Regions from separate parts of the Clostridium subterminale genome, predicted to be linked through region 2. Evidence: a T-box and tRNA genes for the amino acid it is inferred to sense, from the RefSeq annotation. Region 2 holds a T-box; the other holds one or more tRNA genes.
The links. A T-box is a leader RNA that pairs with one kind of tRNA and senses whether it is charged. The one in region 2 lies ahead of argS (arginine--tRNA ligase), so its partner is inferred to be a tRNA-Arg.
Positions count from the first base shown of each region.

Region 1: it encodes a tRNA-Arg, which carries the amino acid that the T-box ahead of argS (arginine--tRNA ligase) is inferred to sense. The anticodon was not compared.

Region 1 is NZ_BAAACI010000010.1:6,992-16,186, reverse strand. Features, by position in the region: gene serS (serine--tRNA ligase) at 1-1,018, shown strand, start outside; tRNA gene ABDZ93_RS18220 (tRNA-Ser) at 1,107-1,197, shown strand; tRNA gene ABDZ93_RS18215 (tRNA-Ser) at 1,210-1,300, shown strand; tRNA gene ABDZ93_RS18210 (tRNA-Ser) at 1,362-1,452, shown strand; tRNA gene ABDZ93_RS18205 (tRNA-Ser) at 1,467-1,557, shown strand; tRNA gene ABDZ93_RS18200 (tRNA-Arg) at 1,709-1,783, shown strand; gene ABDZ93_RS18195 (methyl-accepting chemotaxis protein) at 2,051-4,339, shown strand; gene ABDZ93_RS18190 (phosphatidylserine decarboxylase) at 4,356-5,243, opposite strand; gene ABDZ93_RS18185 (pyruvate carboxylase subunit B) at 5,385-6,773, opposite strand; tRNA gene ABDZ93_RS18180 (tRNA-Arg) at 7,071-7,147, shown strand; gene ABDZ93_RS18175 (nucleoside deaminase) at 7,210-7,662, shown strand; gene ABDZ93_RS18170 ((2Fe-2S)-binding protein) at 7,665-7,889, shown strand; gene lgt (prolipoprotein diacylglyceryl transferase) at 7,939-8,715, shown strand; gene ABDZ93_RS18160 (TIGR00266 family protein) at 8,828-9,195, opposite strand, start outside.
Region 2 is NZ_BAAACI010000001.1:392,389-401,583, reverse strand. Features, by position in the region: gene ABDZ93_RS02140 (YccF domain-containing protein) at 1-165, shown strand, start outside; gene ABDZ93_RS02135 (DUF1653 domain-containing protein) at 201-461, shown strand; gene ABDZ93_RS02130 (ABC-F family ATP-binding cassette domain-containing protein) at 573-2,153, shown strand; T-box leader at 2,298-2,556, shown strand; gene argS (arginine--tRNA ligase) at 2,639-4,333, shown strand; gene ABDZ93_RS02120 (FeoB-associated Cys-rich membrane protein) at 4,401-4,556, opposite strand; gene feoB (ferrous iron transport protein B) at 4,572-6,350, opposite strand; gene ABDZ93_RS02110 (FeoA family protein) at 6,352-6,579, opposite strand; gene ABDZ93_RS02105 (ribonuclease H-like domain-containing protein) at 6,800-7,465, shown strand; gene ade (adenine deaminase) at 7,672-9,195, shown strand, end outside.

The DNA.
Region 1 (9,195 bases), on a different contig from region 2:
TGATGTGGATTTAAATGAAATAGATGAAAGAATAGAATATATAATAATGAGAATACCTAATATACCTCATGATTCAGTTCCAAATGGTAGTGATGATGAGGATAATGTTGAAATTAAAAAGTGGGGAGAGATAAGAAAGTTTGATTTTGATCCTAAAGAACACTGGACTATAGGTACAGAAAATAACTTATTAGATTTTGAAAGAGCAGGTAAAATTACAGGATCTAGATTTACTGTTTACAAGGGGCTTGGAGCAAGATTAGAAAGAGCATTAATAAACTATTTCCTAGATACTCATACTGGTGAAAATGGATATGATGAAATACTTCCTCCATATATGGTTAATAGAAGTAGTATGACTGGAACTGGGCAGTTACCTAAGTTTGAAGAAGATGCTTTTAAAGTTAGTGATACAGATTACTTTTTAATACCAACAGCAGAAGTTCCAGTAACAAATATTTATAGAGATGAAATACTGGAAGGAGATAAACTTCCAATAAAATATGCAGCATATAGTGCATGTTTTAGATCAGAAGCTGGTTCTGCTGGAAGAGATACTAGAGGCTTAATTAGACAACATCAGTTTAACAAAGTAGAGCTAGTTAAATTTACGAAAGAAGAAGAATCATATGATGAACTTAATAAATTGGTTCAGGATGCAGAAAGTGTATTACAAGGGTTAGGACTTCCATATAGAATTGTAAAAATATGCAGAGGAGATTTAGGATTTACTGCTGCTTTAAAGTATGACATAGAAGTCTGGATGCCAAGTTACAATAAGTATGTAGAAATATCAAGTTGTAGTAATTTTGAAGATTTCCAAGCAAGACGTGCTAATATAAAATATAAAGATGATCCCAAAGCTAAACCTAAATTTGTTCATACAGTAAATGGTTCAGGTGTTGCTATAGGAAGAGCTTTAGCTGCAGTCCTTGAGAATTATCAAAATGCAGATGGAAGTGTTACAGTACCAGAGGTATTAAGAACATACATGGGGCGTGAAAAAATAACAAAATAAAAATATATTTTTAGAATTTATATAAAGTTTTTTAAAAATATTGTTGACACAAGGGCTATTTCTTGATAAAATAACCCTTGTAGGAAATGGAGAGATGGTCGAGTTGGTTTAAGGCACCGGTCTTGAAAACCGGCGTACGTGTGAGCGTACCTAGGGTTCGAATCCCTATCTCTCCGCCATATTTTTAAATTGGAGAAATACTCAAGTGGCTGAAGAGGCGCCCCTGCTAAGGGCGTAGGTCGGGTAACCGTCGCGAGGGTTCAAATCCCTCTTTCTCCGCCATTTAAAAATAACCTATAAAAATTAAATAAGTAAAATCATAGTATGATTTTAATAATTCTACGGAGAGATGGTCGAGTTGGTTTAAGGCACCGGTCTTGAAAACCGGCGTACGTGTGAGCGTACCTAGGGTTCGAATCCCTATCTCTCCGCCATTTTTTTATTTTTTGGAGAAATACTCAAGTGGCTGAAGAGGCGCCCCTGCTAAGGGCGTAGGTCGGGCAACCGTCGCGAGGGTTCAAATCCCTCTTTCTCCGCCAAAAATATTAACAAACCTGATTCTTAATGATTTACTTAAGAATCAGGTTTATTGTTTTTTATGATTTAATAAGATGCAACTAAATTAAAAAATAATTATTGAAATCATGAAGATTCTATGTTATTATGTAATAGTTATTTAAATAACCTTTTGGGGTGTTAGTTAAATGGATATAACATACGGCTACGGACCGTATATTGCGGGTTCGATTCCTACACACCCTGCCATATTTAGTCATTGCAAGTAATTTGCAATGACTTTTTTTATAAATATTTACTATTAGATATGATAAATTTCGACTTTAAATATAAAAAATATCATATCTAATAAATATATATCAGATTATATGTATGTAAACTATTATGTGATTTAACTAATTTGATTATAGATAAATATATTTAATATTAGTTACATAATATGTGTAATGTATATATAGTATAAACTCTTGTATACGATAATTATTATATAAATTATTAATATATGGGGGTATATTTATGATTAAAAGGAAGTCTGATAAGACTTTAAAAAAAAGGAAACATAGCTCATTTAATTTAAAAAGTACATCTAAAAATATAAGCAAAAGTATTAAGAATGCATTCAGCAAGATTACAATTAGACATAAAGACTTAATCGGTAAAAAAATTAAAAATAGCAATAAAATAGATAAAGATAAAATTGATGATATAAGTAACAATATAAATAGTATAAAATCAACAGCTAAGGTTTATAAAGAAGGAAAATTACAAGTTGAAGGAACTAGTGTTAAAAGAAAAATATTAATTAGTATGATAGGACTTACCATAGTATCAATGGTAACAACTAGTACAATTATGTACATAAATTCCTCAAAGACGATTTCAAGTCAGAGTATAGAAAATATGGAGGACATAACTACATCATCTATACAAACTATATCTGTTATGATGGATAAAGTGACTAATGAGGCTTTTGCTCTATCAAATTCTAAGGATAATCTTAATGTCTTATTAAATTATGATCAGAAAAAAAATAGTAAAGAAGATGTTAAAAATATAAATGAAAGCTTTAAGTCATATATATCTGCCAATAAGCATGTAGACAGAATATCGTTAGTTAGCACTGCAGGTGATATAGTAGCTGATAGTGAAGAATCTTTAGTTGGATCTAATGAAGTTGATAATTCTTATCATAGTACTAGTTCTAGTGGGGGGAAGTGGATAAGTAATACTATTAAATCTGTTGCAGGGGATAAAGGAGTTTTAGTATTTACGTATCCTGTATTAGATGAAGCTAACTATAGTAAATGTGTAGGATATATAGCATTACATGTATATGCTGAGAGTTTTTCTACTTATATTGAAAATATAAAGATTGGTGAGATAGAAAGCAGTTATGCATATCTTATTGATGAAACTGGAAATATAATTTACCATCCCAATAAAGAGAAAATTGGACAAACAATAGATATCCCTGAAATAAAGGTTATAGTAGATAAGGCTATGAAAGGAAGTAATGTAGAGGTAGGATCTGTAGAATATAAGATAAATGGAAATAAAGTAATGTCATCTTATGGATTAGTTCCTAGAACAAACTGGACTATGGTTATAGATGCTGGTAGTAATGAAATAAGAAAACCGGTAATGGCAATGGTTAAACAAATAGCATTAATAGCATTAGCTATAGTTATTATAGGTTCTATTATAATAATGGTGATGGCCAATGTAATTATAAATCCTATAGTAACGGTTGCAGCTTTGGTTAATAAAACAGCTAAGTTAGATTTAACTAATGATAATTTAGCTATAATTAAGTCTAAGGACGAAATAGGTCTTATATATAGATCTATTATAAATATGAGGGAAGTGTTAAGGGAAGTTGTTGGAGAGATTGCGATAACTACTGAAGTATTAACTAATAATGCTAATATAGTAGAAGAATCTACAGAGTCATTAAAAATTAAAGCTGATGAAACATTATTTGAAACTGAAAGTGTATCTTCTGGTATAGAAGAAACGTCAGCAACTTCTCAAGAAATTGCAGCATCTTCTACTGAAATGATTAAGAGTGTACAGAATATAGCGAATGAAGCACTAGAAGGGTATGAAATAACTAAGGATATTCTTAAGAGAGCTCAGGGCATAAAAGCTAGTGCTATAAAATCTAAAGAAAAATCAAATGATATTTATAATAGTGTAAAAAGTGAGTTAGAAGTGGCTATAACAAGTTCAAAGGAAGTTAAGCAAATTGATAAGTTAGCTGATTCTATACTTAAAATAACTCAACAAACTAATTTATTAGCTCTAAATGCTGCAATAGAAGCGGCTCGTGCAGGAGAGGCAGGAAGAGGATTCTCTGTAGTTGCGGATGAAGTTAGAAAGCTAGCAGAAGAGTCTGGTAAAACAGCAGCAGATATACAAAGAATAGTTAAGATAGTAAATAAATCTGTAGAAGAATTGGCACTAAGTGCAGGACGTATGAGCAATTTCATAGAACAACAAGTAATTAATGATTATGATAAAAATATAGAGCAAGGAGCTTTATACGAAAAAGATGCAGATCAATTCAATAACTTTATGAATGAATTTAGTAGTGAAGCAGCAGTGCTGAATCAAGCTATAGAAGGAATTGTTACTGCTATAGATGAGGTATCAGCAACAGTTACGGAGGGAGCTATGGGAGTATCATCTATATCATCTAAAACTATGGATATAGTAGGAAATATTGAGAGTATAAAGAATACTGCTATTGAAAACAAAGAAAATGCAGATAAATTAAATGATACTACACTTAAGTTTAAATTATAAAAATAGGAGTAAGAATTTAGATTCTTACTCCTATTTTTTCGCCCATATATACAGATGTCTCTACTCCTAAATTACTTTGATAACATATATCATCATCTAATTTTAATATATTTTTCTTTAGTATAACTATAACTGTTGAGCCACCAAACTTAAAATAACCTTTTTCATCTCCACGGTTAATTTTGGATGATGAAGAATAAGTTTGAATAATAGAACCAACAAAGGTAGCTCCTACCTCTATATAGATAACATCGTCAAAATTATCACTTTTTAAAATACTATACTCTCTTTTATTTTCTGACAATACCTTGCTTATATTTTCAAGAGCTACTGGATTAACTGAGTAGTATTTGCCTTTTATAAATGTAGACTTAGAACAAATTCCGGAATCAACAAAGTGAAATCTGTGATAATCAGTTGGACATAATCTAAATATTAGACAAGTACCATTAGAATAATTTTTACTTAAGTCTTCATTTTGGAATAACTCATTAAGGGTATATTTAAATCCTTTAACTGTAAAGCTGGAAGTCTCATCAATTTTTTCTATAGCTAAGAGTTTACCGTCACAGGGAGAAATAAATGATTTTTCATCTTTACAGATATTACGACTGCATTTTGAAAGCTTTCTATAAAAAAAGTCATTAAAAGAGCTATATTCATCTATGTTTTTTTCATATTCATCCATATTTATGTTGAATTTAGCTACAAAGGTTTGTATATATTTTTTACTGAATTTACTATCACAGCCTAATCCATAGAGCTTACTAAAGAATTTTCGACTTGCAATTTCAGGTAGAAAGGTTTTAGCAATAGAGTTACTATACATAAAATTAAGTATACCTCCACCAGCTACATTTTCTTTATAATAGGTCCTCTTTTTTCTATCATAGTACTTTATCATAAAATCATCTCCAGGTTTGCCTTAAATTTAACATAATGATATTATAACAGAAAATATATTATATATATAAATATATCTCCAATTAAGATATAACCATATACCTTAATTGGAGATATTTGAATAAATTTAATATTTTTTTATTTATATTACTTCGCTATTAGTTAGCTTTCTCATATCATCATTAGATGGCTTTTCACTTCTCTTTTTAAAGAACTCTTCAGCTATTTGTGGGAAAGCTAAGTAAGAAAGAACATCTTCTTCACTGGTTGTTATATCTTTGAGTTTTTCTTTTGTCTTTTGGAAAGCTGGTTCTAAAGTATCAGCATATCTTCCTTCAATAGGAGCATCATTTCCAAGAGCTTTTTTAAGAACTTCTTCGTTTATTTTACCAGGAGCTTTACCATATTCTCCTCTGCAATAAGCTTTAACTTCTTTAAGAACCATTTTATATCTTTCACCAGTTAATACATTAACTGTAGCTTGAGTTCCAACCATTTGGCTCATTGGAGTAACAAGTGGAGGGAATCCTAAGTCTTCTCTTACTTTAGGAACTTCTGCAAGAACTGCATCAAGTTTATCAATAGAGTTTTGAGCTTTAAGTTGAGAAATCATATTAGATAACATTCCTCCAGGTATTTGGTTTGTAAGTCCTTCAGGTTGAGGCGTTAATACCTTTGGATCTAGTAATCCAGCTTCTAAAACTTTTGCTCTAACTGGTTTAAAGAAATTATTTATTTGAGTTAATGTATCTACATTAAGACCAGTAGTAAATCCAGCAGTTTTTAGTGCATGATGCATAGATTCTGTTGGAGGCTGAGATGTACCACTAGAGAATGAAGAAATTGAACAGTCAATTCCATCTACACCAGCTTCTGCAGCTTTAAAATAAGCCATTTCAGCAATACCATTTGTGCTATGAGAGTGTAAAAATACTGGAATTTTAACAGTTTCCTTTATACTCTTAACTATGTCATATGCTATAGAAGGCATTATAAGGCCAGCCATATCCTTTATGCAAATAGAGTTTGCTCCCATATTTTCAAGTTGTTTTGCTAGTTTAGTATAGTTTTTAACATCATGGATTGGACTTACAGTATAAACTATAGTTCCTTGTGCATGAGCACCTTGCTTTATAGTTTCATTCATAGCAACTTCTATATTAGCAAAGTCATTTAATGCATCAAATATTCTTATTATATCCATACCGTGGTAAACAGACATTTTAATAAATTCTCTAACAACATCATCTGGATAGTGTTTATATCCTAAAATATTTTGACCTCTTAATAACATTTGAAGAGGAGTTTTAGTAACTATTTTTTTTATGTTCTTTAATCTTTCCCATGGGTCTTCATTTAAATATCTTAAGCAAGAGTCAAAGGTTGCTCCCCCCCAACACTCTAATGAATAATATCCTGCATCATCTAAATCTTTAAGAATAGGTGCAAAATCTTCAAAAGGAAGTCTTGTTGCAATAAGGGATTGATTCGCATCTCTGAGAACTGTTTCGGTTATATTAATCTTCTTCATTATAAAATCACCTCTGAATTTTTTGTTGCAAAATCACAATATATTAGTATTTTAACATAGATTTAAATAAAAATCTGCAATAAATCATTTATTTTTCTGACAAATATATAAAATTATAAATATTTTTATATTATGTGCATATAATCATAAAAATAATATATTCTATAGATATGTTATTTTTAAATAGTATATAGGGATTAATTGATTAACATTAATAGAAAAGATGCGTAGTAAAATATAGAAATTAATCTATTGACGAAGAATAAATATATTATTATAATAAAGATTAGATGATATGCGCCCGTAGCTCAGCAGGATAGAGCATCCCCCTCCTAAGGGGAAGGCCGGAGGTTCGACTCCTCTCGTGCGCACCAGAACTTAGTAAGGCTTGCTTTACTAAGTTTTTTTTATTATATATAATAAAGAGGAGTACATTATGGATAATTATTTTTTACAACAAGCAATTATCGAAGCTAAAATTGCAAAAAGTAAAAATGAAGTTCCTGTAGGAGCAGTAATAGTAAAAAACAATAAAATAATAGCTACAAGTCATAATACAAAGGAGAGTACCAAAGATCCTACTAATCATGCAGAAATAATTGCAATAAAAAAAGCTGCAGAGGGTATAGGAGATTGGAGGCTTAATGAATGTGATATGTATGTAACATTAGAACCATGTCCTATGTGCGCTGGAGCTATTGTTCAAAGTAGAATAAGAAGGTTATATATTGGAACCTTTGATCCTATAGGTGGAGGCTGTGGTTCAGTATTTAACATTACTCAAAGTGAAGATTTAAATCATTGGGTTAATGTTAATTGGCTTTATAATGAAGAATGTAGCAATTTGCTACAAGAGTTTTTTAAAGAAAAGAGAAAGGAGAAAATATAAATATGGATGAACAAGCAAAACAAGAAGCATTAAGGCAGGCAGTATTAGATAAGCATACTAAAGTTTGTATCTGTAGAGTAGTATCTAAAGCTGTTATAAAAAAAGCAATAGCAGATGGAGCTAAATCTTTTGAGGATGTAAAAAAGATAACAGGTGCCGGATCTGGAAGCTGTAAAGGTATGAGATGTAAACATAAGATAGAAGAACTATTAAAAGAATACAAATAATTATTTAAATAGATTATAATGAGATAAAAAGGAGTAAGGAGGGGAATATATGAATCCAGTAGCTATAAATATATTTGGTTTAGATATTATGTGGTATGGAGTTATAATATGTTCAGGTACCATGTTAGCACTTTTGTTAAGTCAGTATACTTGTAAGTTAAAAGGAATAAATTATGATGATGTTTTAACTATATTCTTGATTGCATTTCCAATATCTATAATAGGAGCAAGACTTTATTATGTACTATTTGAGTTTGGATATTATAAAGATAATTTAATGGATATCTTTAATACTAGACAAGGTGGCCTTGCTATTCATGGAGGAATAATTGCAGCTGTTATAGTTGTGTATATATGCACAAAGAGAATGAGAATAAAGTTTCCATCTGCACTAGATATGGCAGCACCATGTATTATATTGGCCCAAGCAATTGGAAGATGGGGAAATTTCTTTAATCAAGAGGCACATGGTGGACCTGTAACAAAAGCTTTTATAAGTAAATTTCCAGAGTTTATTCAAAGAGGTATGCTTATAAATGGAACTTACTATCATCCTACCTTTTTATATGAATCAATTTGGGATTTAGGAGTATTCTTTATATTATTCTATATGTTACACAAAGTTAAAAAGGATGGAGTTGTATTCTTAACTTATATAGGATTATATTCTATGGGAAGATTTTTCATAGAAGGACTTAGAACAGACAGCTTAATGATGTTTGGACTTAGAACAGCTCAAATTGTAAGTATCATAGGAGTACTTATATGTGTTGTGGGATTAATAATAATATATAGGAAAAAGGATAATACAATTACACATATTTAAAAAAATTAAACCTTTTAGATAATAAATATTCATTATCTAAAAGGTTATTTTTTATTTTACACTATAAGTAGATATTTTAAATATACTACTATGAGTTTCAAATTTTATAGAATTAATCTCTCATATTAGTACCACCGGTATTAAGATAAAAAGATAATTTACCAGCTAAATTTTGAAGAGGCATAGTTTGTAGGTATACTTTCCCAGGGCCAGTTAGTGTTGTTAAAAATAAACCTTCACCACCAAAGAATATGTTTTTAAGTCCTTTAACCATTTCTATATCAAAATTTACGCTTGGTTCAAAAGCAGCTACATGACCAGTATCTACTTTTATTCTTTCTCCAGGATTTAAGTTAAGTTCTTCAACATGACCATCAAATTCTAAAAGAACTGTTCCAGGACCAGTTATTCTTTGAAGAATAAAACCCTCGCCACCAAATAAACCACTAGAGAGCCTTTTTCTAAAATGAATATTAAGGC
Region 2 (9,195 bases):
TTATTAAATATTCTATGGTTGATATTTGGAGGGTTACCTCTTGTAATAACCAATTTGATTAGTGCATTACTACTCTCTATTACTATAATAGGAATACCTTTTGCAGCACAATCTTTGAAAATGGCCAAGTTATCTTTGGCACCTTTTGGTAAAGAGGTAGTATAAAAATTTCAACTTAATTTAGTGATATTGGAGGAATTATGAGAGATATATCAGAATTCAAAGGTAAAATTTTTAGACATTTTAAGGGGGACTTATATTTATTTGAGGATTTTGTAATAAATTCAGAAACCCAAGAGAAGATGGTACTTTATAGAGCATTATATGGTGAATGTGGACTATTTGTAAGACCATATAATATGTTTATAGAAGAAGTACCAAGAAATAAAGTGAATCCAACAGGACAAAAGTATAGATTTGAAGAAATAACAGTAGAAAGTAAAAATATTCGTAGTAAATAATAGTATAAAGGATGAATCTATGTTATAATGATATTTGTATGTTTTAATGAATAGTTCAAAAGGTTTTACCCAATGGGTAAGACTTTTTTAATGATAATTGGAGGTAACGTTATGATTAGTACTACAGGAGTTAGTTTAAGATACGGAGCACGTAAACTTTTTGAGGATGTTAATATTAAGTTCACAGAAGGAAATTGTTATGGATTAATAGGAGCAAATGGGGCAGGAAAGTCTACATTCCTAAAGATATTAGCAGGAGATATAGAGCCTAATACAGGAGAAGTTAGTATAACCCCAGGTCAAAGGCTAGCAGTTTTAAAGCAAGATCACTTTGCTTATGATGAAGAGGAAGTGTTAAAAACTGTAATAATGGGTCATCCTAGATTAGTTGAAATCATGAATGAAAAAGACGCACTTTATGCTAAAGAGGATTTTAGTGATGAAGATGGAATAAAGGCTTCTGAGCTTGAAGGTGAATTTGCAGACCTTAATGGATGGGAAGCTGAAAGTGAAGCGGCTACATTACTTCAAGGCCTTGGGATAACAGAAGATTTACATTACAAGGCAATGAAGGACTTAAATGGTTCAGAGAAGGTTAAGGTTTTACTTGCACAAGCTTTATTTGGTCATCCAGATATTCTTTTACTTGATGAGCCTACCAACCACTTAGATATTAAATCTATAGCTTGGCTTGAAAACTTTTTAATGGATTTTGAAGGAACTGTTATTGTGGTATCCCACGATAGACACTTCTTAAATAAAGTATGTACAAATATGGCTGATGTAGACTTTGGAAAAATCCAAATGTATGTTGGTAACTATGATTTCTGGTATGAATCAAGTCAGTTAGCACTACAAATGTCTAAGGATCAAAATAAGAAAAAAGAAGAAAAGATAAAAGAACTTCAAAATTTTATAGCTCGTTTTAGTTCTAATGCATCAAAAGCTAAGCAAGCTACTAGTAGAAAGAAACAATTAGATAAATTAACTCTAGATGATATTAAACCATCTTCAAGAAGATATCCTTTTGTTGGATTTAAGGCCGATAGAGAAGCTGGAAATGATTTATTAGTTGTTGAAAATCTATGTAAAACCATTGAAGGTGTTAAGATTCTTGATAATGTAAGCTTTATGATATATAAGAATGATAAAGTGGCATTTTTAGGTGATGGTGTTGCTAAAACTACTCTATTCAAAATATTAATGGGAGAAATGGAGCCAGATAGCGGAAGCTTTAAATGGGGGATAACTACATCTCAATCTTACTTTCCATCTGATAACTCAGAGTTCTTTGATGGTTTTGATTTAAATCTTGTGGACTGGTTAAGACAATTTTCAGAGGAGAAGGCAGAAAGCTTTATAAGAGGATTCCTTGGTAGAATGCTATTCTCGGGAGAAGAAGCATTAAAGCAAGCTTCTGTACTTTCAGGAGGAGAAAAAGTTCGTTGTATGCTATCAAAGATGATGTTAAGTGGAGCTAATGTGTTAATTTTAGATGAGCCAACAAACCACTTAGACCTAGAATCTATAACAGCAGTTAATAATGGACTAATTAACTTTGCTGGAACTATACTATTTACATCTCATGACCATCAGTTTATTAATACAGTTGCAAACAGAATAATAGAAATTATTCCTGGTGGTGTAATTGATAAAAACATGACTTATGATGAGTATCTAGAATTAAAATAGAGCATAGTATGTTAATAAATTATAATAATGTTTGGTTAAATATCATTATGTATAAACTAAATACTTATTAGTATAAATATTAATTTATTTAGTTGACATTTTACCATTATTTATTTATAATACAAATAATATAAAATTTAATATGGAAATTCTATGAAAAGGACAGTACTTTCTTTATTAATTCTTAAAGCGAGTGAAGGTTGGTGTGAGCTTCACAAGAATAAAAGAATCTTATCAAGTAATTGCAAAGAAATTTATTAATAATAAATTAGGAAGAGAACCTTGGAGAAGCTGCCCCAAAAGTTTACTTAGTAGGGTAAGTCGCTGTTGCGTTAAAAATTTATGAGTGGACTTTTATAGAAGTCAATTAGAGTGGTACCACGGTTATATAACCGCCTCTTTCCTATGGAAAGAGGCGGTTTTTTTATATACATTTTGAAGTTTTTATAGAGAAAAGAGATGAAAGAAAAAAAGGAGGATTTATTATGGATTATAAAAATATAATAGCAGAGAATTTATGTAAGCATATAGATATGGAAAAGGAAACAATAGAAAAACTTGTTGAAAACCCACCAAAACCAGAAATGGGGGATTTTGCATTCCCATGTTTTCAATTAGCAAGATCTATGAAGAAAGCACCAAACATGATAGCTCAAGATTTAAAAGCATTACTTGGTAATTTAGATGGATTTGAAAAAATAGATGCCTTTGGACCTTATATAAACTTTTTTGTAGCCAAGAATGATTTTATGAAGGAAATCATTGAAAAAGTATTAAATGAAAAAGAGACTTATGGGAATACAAAAGAGGGAGAAGGCAAAAATGTAATTGTTGAATATTGTTCAGCTAATATTGCTAAGCCGTTCCACGTAGGTCACTTATATACTACCATGATTGGTAACTCTCTTTATAAAATATTTAATTCTCAAGGATATAATGCTATAGGAATAAACCACCTAGGAGACTGGGGAACACAATTTGGTAAACTTATATATGCATATAATCATTGGGGTGATGAGAAGGCTTTAGAGGAAGAACCAATTAAAGAAATGTTAAGGGTTTATGTAAAATTCCATGATGAAGCAGAAAAAAATCCTGCTCTTGATGATGAAGGGAGAAAGCATTTTAAGCTTCTTGAAGATGGTAATGAGGAAGAAGTTAAGCTATGGACTAAATTTAAAGACTTAAGCTTAAAGGAATTTGATAAATTATTTGATATGTTAAATGTTAAATTTGATTCTTTTGCTGGTGAGAGCTTCTACCAAGATAAAATGGATGCTGTTATTGATGAGATTGAATCTAAGGGATTATTAACTGAAAGTAACGGTGCTAAGGTTGTTATGTTAGAGGAACTTAATATTCCACCTTGTATAATAAAAAAGGCAGATGGAGCTACGATATATGCAACTCGTGATTTAGCTGCTATGTTCTATAGAAAGAAAACTTATGATTTCTATAAGAATATATATGTAGTTGCAAAGGATCAATCTCTTCACTTTAAACAAGTATTTAGTACAGTTAAAAAGATGGGGTATGAGTGGGCTGATGATTGTATACATGTACCATTTGGATTAGTTCGTTTCCCAGATAAGAAACTTTCTACAAGAAAAGGTGATGTAGTATTCCTTGAGGATTTATTAAATGAAGCTGTAGTTAAAACAGAAGAAATAATAAATGAGAAAAATCCTACGTTGGAGAGTAAGAAAGAAGTAGCTAAAAAGGTAGGAATTGGAGCAGTTGTCTTTGCTTATCTTAAAAACTCAAGAGAGAGGGACATAATCTTTGATTGGGATGAAATGCTTAGCTTTGAAGGAGAAACTGGGCCATATGTTCAATACACTTATGCTAGAGGAAAGAGTATTTTAAGAAAACTAGGAGAAGGTACTGATGAAGTTGATTATAGTAAACTTACTTCGGAGGAAGAGTTTGAACTAGTAAAAACTTTAGCTGGTTTAAATAATGCTATTAAGCAAGCATTAGATAAATTACAACCAAGTATAGTTACAAGATTTACTATAGATGTTGCTAAAGCTTTTAATAAATTCTATAATTCTATAAATATATCTAATTCACAAGATGAGGTAACAAAGAATACAAGATTAGCTTTAGTTAGAGCTACTCTTCAAGTAATAGAAAATGGATTACATCTCATAGGTCTTGAAACAGTAGACGAAATGTAATAAAGGTTAATATAAAGAAAATCCCTTGGCAATTTATCATTCAAGGGATTTTTCTTTATTTATTATGTTATTTATCATCATCAAGTTTTTTTATTGTATTAACATAACTAGGACACTTAGAGGTACAACTACCACAATTACATCCTTTAGATTTTTTCTTTAAGTTTTTAAAAAGAATAAAGGCTGCTAATACAACAATAACTATAGTTATAAGTATTTCCAAAATATTATCACCTCTTTAAAATATAAGTGAAGCTATATGATATATTCCGAAGGAAAAAATCCATGCCACTATAAATTGATATATAACTGAGAATACAGCAAGTTTTCCACTGAATTCTTTTTTAAATGTAGCTATGACAGAAACACATGGGGTATATAATAAAGTAAATACTAAGAAAGAAATACCGCTGGCTACTGTAAATGTTGCAGCAATGCTTGTAGCTAAATCACCAGTATAAAGTACTCCTAGAGTTCCAATAACTACTTCCTTAGCCATAAGTCCTGTTAATAGTGCTACAGAGTTTTCCCATGTACCAAATCCTAATGGAGCAAAAATTGGAGATATGAAGTTACCTATAGATGCAAGGAAACTTTCATTAATCTCGGCCATTCCACTCATATTAAAGTTTGATAAGAACCATACTAGTACAGATATAGAGAATATTAAAGTCCCAGCCTTTTTTAAGAATCCTTTACCTTTTTCCCAAGTATGAAGCATTAAACTTTTAAATTCAGGAAGTTTATATTCAGGTAATTCTATGATAAAGGGTTCCTCATCTTTTTTAAATAAAGTATTTTTAAATATAAATGCCATTATAAATGCTACTATAAGGCCTAAGAAATATAGCCCAAAAATGACTAAGGATTCATAACCTGCAAAGAGTGCACCAGCAAATAGGGCATATACAGGTAATCTAGCATTACAAGACATAAAAGGAATAATCAGAGCTGTTAACTTTCTATCTTTTTCACTTTCCAAGGTTCTTGCAGACATTATTCCTGGTACTGAACATCCAAAGCCCATTATTAAGGGTATGAAAGCCTTTCCCGAAAGTCCCAATTTCCTCATCAACTTGTCCATAATAAATGCTGTTCTAGCCATATACCCACTATCTTCAAGAAAGCTAATTCCTACAAATAGAGTTAATATGATTGGGAGAAATACAATTACGGAACCAACACCACCAATGATACCATCGATTATTAAAGATTTAAACCAAGGGGATGTATTAGCTAGTGGTATTTCTATTAGAGATACAAACCCTTCATTGACTAGTTTATCAGCTAATTCTTGCAAAGGACCACCAACCCAATCAAAGGTAAATTTAAATATAATAAACATAATTCCTAAAAATATAGGGTAGGCCCAAAACTTATTAAGGACAATAGAATCTATTTTTTCAGTAACAGTATTAATATTTGTTTTTTTACCTTCTACACATCTGTTCAGAATGTTTTCTATATATGCATAGGTTTCTTTTTCATTCATTTTATCAAATTCATGTTTAGAATTTATAGTTTTATCTAAAGACTCGAAGGAATCCTTATTAATAAGAAAATCTTTAACTGCTTTTACACCTTCACCTTTAGAAGCTGATATAGCCATTATATTAACACCTAATTCTTTAGATAAATCAGAGTAATTTATATGAATTCCATTACTTTCTGCTACATCTATCATATTTACTATTAGTAAAATAGGTTTATTGAATTTGGTTAATTGAGAAGTTAAGTAAAGGTTTCTTTCGAGATTAGAACCGTCTATAATATTTATAATTAAATCTACTTCGTCAGTATATAAAAAGTTTTTAGACACTTTTTCTTCATTAGAAAAGGTATCCATTGCATATATACCTGGTAGGTCAACAATTTTTATATCCTTTGATAAATAACCTTCTTTTTTATCTACAGTTACACCTGCCCAGTTACCTACATATTGGTTTGAACCTGTTAGTGCATTAAATAAAGTTGTTTTTCCTACATTAGGATTACCAATAAGGGCAATGGCTTTCATATTACACTGCCTCCTTAATAAAAATCAACTCAGCATCTTTTTTTCTAATAGCAAGGTCTGTCCCTCTTAAGTTTATAATAATTGGATCTCCTAAAGGAGCGGTTTTTTTAACTAAAACCTCTGTTCCTTCAACAAACCCTAAAGCTAATAATCTTTTGGCTAATTTATCATCACATGCAAGTTCTTTAATTAATCCTTTATGACCAGGTTTTAAATTAAAAACGTTCATGAATATCACTCCTTTATGAAAATAATTATCAATATCTATATTTACATTATATTCTAAATGATAACCGATGTCAACTTAAAGTATATATTAATAAAACACATATATAATATAGATAAAAGGGATTTATTTGTGATATAATATAATTATATATTTTTATAGTACATATAATTATATATAGGCTTCTTTGGAGTATATTTGAAGCACAATACCTATTAAAGAAATGAGTGGTAAGGTGATAGTTAAAGAAAGTACTATAGACATTGAGAAAGATGAATTTAAACAGAGTCTAAATATTAGCGGAGATAATGACCTTTATAAAAAGTCGGTTTTCTTTGATTTAGAACATTATGTTTATAAGAAACCTATATGCATAGGGGTCTTTGGAGCAGGATATTATGACGAAGAAAATAATAAGTTGGTAATTACTCAGTATATGATTGAAAATAAGCATGAACTTGAGAAAATTCTTGCTTTATCAAAAGAGTATTTTGAAAATATGAGAAATACTCTAAAAAAAGAATATGTTGTTACTTTTTCAGGAAATAATGACTATCTAGTAATTGACTATCTATTTAAAAAATATAAGTTAAATTATACTGTTGAAGAATATTTTAAAAGTATAGATTTGCAAAAAAAATATGAGCAAGTTAAGCAGAAGTCAATAGGACTTAAAGCGCTAGAGAGTGAATGTGGTGTTCTTAGAGAAAGTGAAGTTATAAGTGGCTCTACATTGGCTAAAACCTTCAGTAAGATAATGAAAGATGATATGTATTTTTCACGAATGCCCATGGAAAAGAAAGAAAAAATTCTTTTATATAACATGCAAGATGTGGTTAGTTTATTTCATATATATACTCAATGGAATAAGTATGTCAGACAAGAGTAATAAAAAAACTATCTCATAGAAGAATATAAATTTGTATTTTTCTATGAGATAGTTTTATATATATTGTTTTTATGTAGCACTCCACGTATTAATAGATGTGAGAAATAGCAGAGGTAATAACATAGATAAGTTTATTAACTTTGATGTAACATAAATTCATAATAGTATATAAAATACATATAATTTTAGAAGATAGAGGAGGTATTATGGAAATATTAAGAAAAGGTAGAGGTGCTACTATAGGAAAGGGAAAATGTGACTTAGTACTTAAAAACGGGAAATTTATTAATGTATTTACTGAAGAAATAGAAGAAGGGGACATAGGAATTATTGATGATACAATTATAGGAATAGGTTCATATGAGGGGAATAAGGAAATTGATTGTAGATCTAAAATTATATGTCCGGGTTTCATAGATGGACACATTCATGTGGAATCTTCCATGACAACTCCAGAATCTTATGGAAATGTAGCTTTAACGAATGGTGTTACAACAGTAGTAGCTGATCCTCATGAAATTGCTAATGTGCTTGGAATGGATGGGATATCTTTTATGCTAGATAGTGCACAAAGAAGTCCTTTGGATATATATTTTATGATGCCTTCTTGTGTACCAGCGGTGTCATTTGAAGAGAATGGTGCTATTTTAAGTGCAGAAGATTTATCTAAGTTTCTTGATAAACCAGAAGTAATAGGTCTTGGTGAGGTAATGGATATACCTTCTGTTATAGAACAAGTACCTTCCATGATGAATAAGCTGGATGCATTTAAAGATAAAATTATAGATGGACATGCGCCACAAATCTCTTATGAAGATCTTAATCAATATATTTTATCAGGTGTAAGAACTGACCATGAATGTTCTTCAAAGGAAGAAGCTTTAGAAAAAGTAAAATTAGGAATGTATATTCTTATAAGGGAAGGTTCTGCTGCTAAAAATTTAAAGGATTTAATTTCAGTAGTTAACAATAAGAATTTTCGAAGATTTTTATTTTGCACTGATGATAGGCACTTAGAGGATTTAGTTGAAGAGGGATCTATAAATAATGCTATTAAGCTTAGTATAGAAAATGGTGTTGATCCTATAAAAGCATATATAATGGGAAGTTATAATGGATATACTTGTTATGGTATAAAAGGCAAAGGAGCTATAGCACCAGGGTATAAGGCTGACCTGGTCATTTTAAATGATTTAACTAAGGTAGATATTTATAAAGTTATTAAGTCGGGTAGAGAAATAGATGACTATAAGAAATTATCCTATACTATTAAAAATAAAAATACTATGAATATAGAAAAGGTAAAAGAGGAGGCATTTAGAATACCCTCTAAAGGAAGCCAAGTAAATATAATTGGTGTAACTCCAGGGTCTCTTGAAACTAAGCTGTTAGTGAAACCTAGTAAGATTATTGATGGATATCTAGATATGAGTGAATATGAAGATATTTTAAAAATAGGGGTTTTTGAGAGGCATAAAAATACTAATCATTATTCATTAGGATATTTATCAGGATTAGGTATTAAAAACTGTGCTATAGCTCAAAGTATAGCCCATGATTCTCATAATATTATTGTTGTAGGAGACAATGATAAGGATATGTCTAAGGCGGTAAATAAGTTAATTGACATAGGTGGAGGAATTACTATAGTGAGTGAAGGCGTACTAATTGATAGCCTTTCCTTAGAAATAGGAGGATTGATGACTAATTCACCTGTAGATTATGTATAC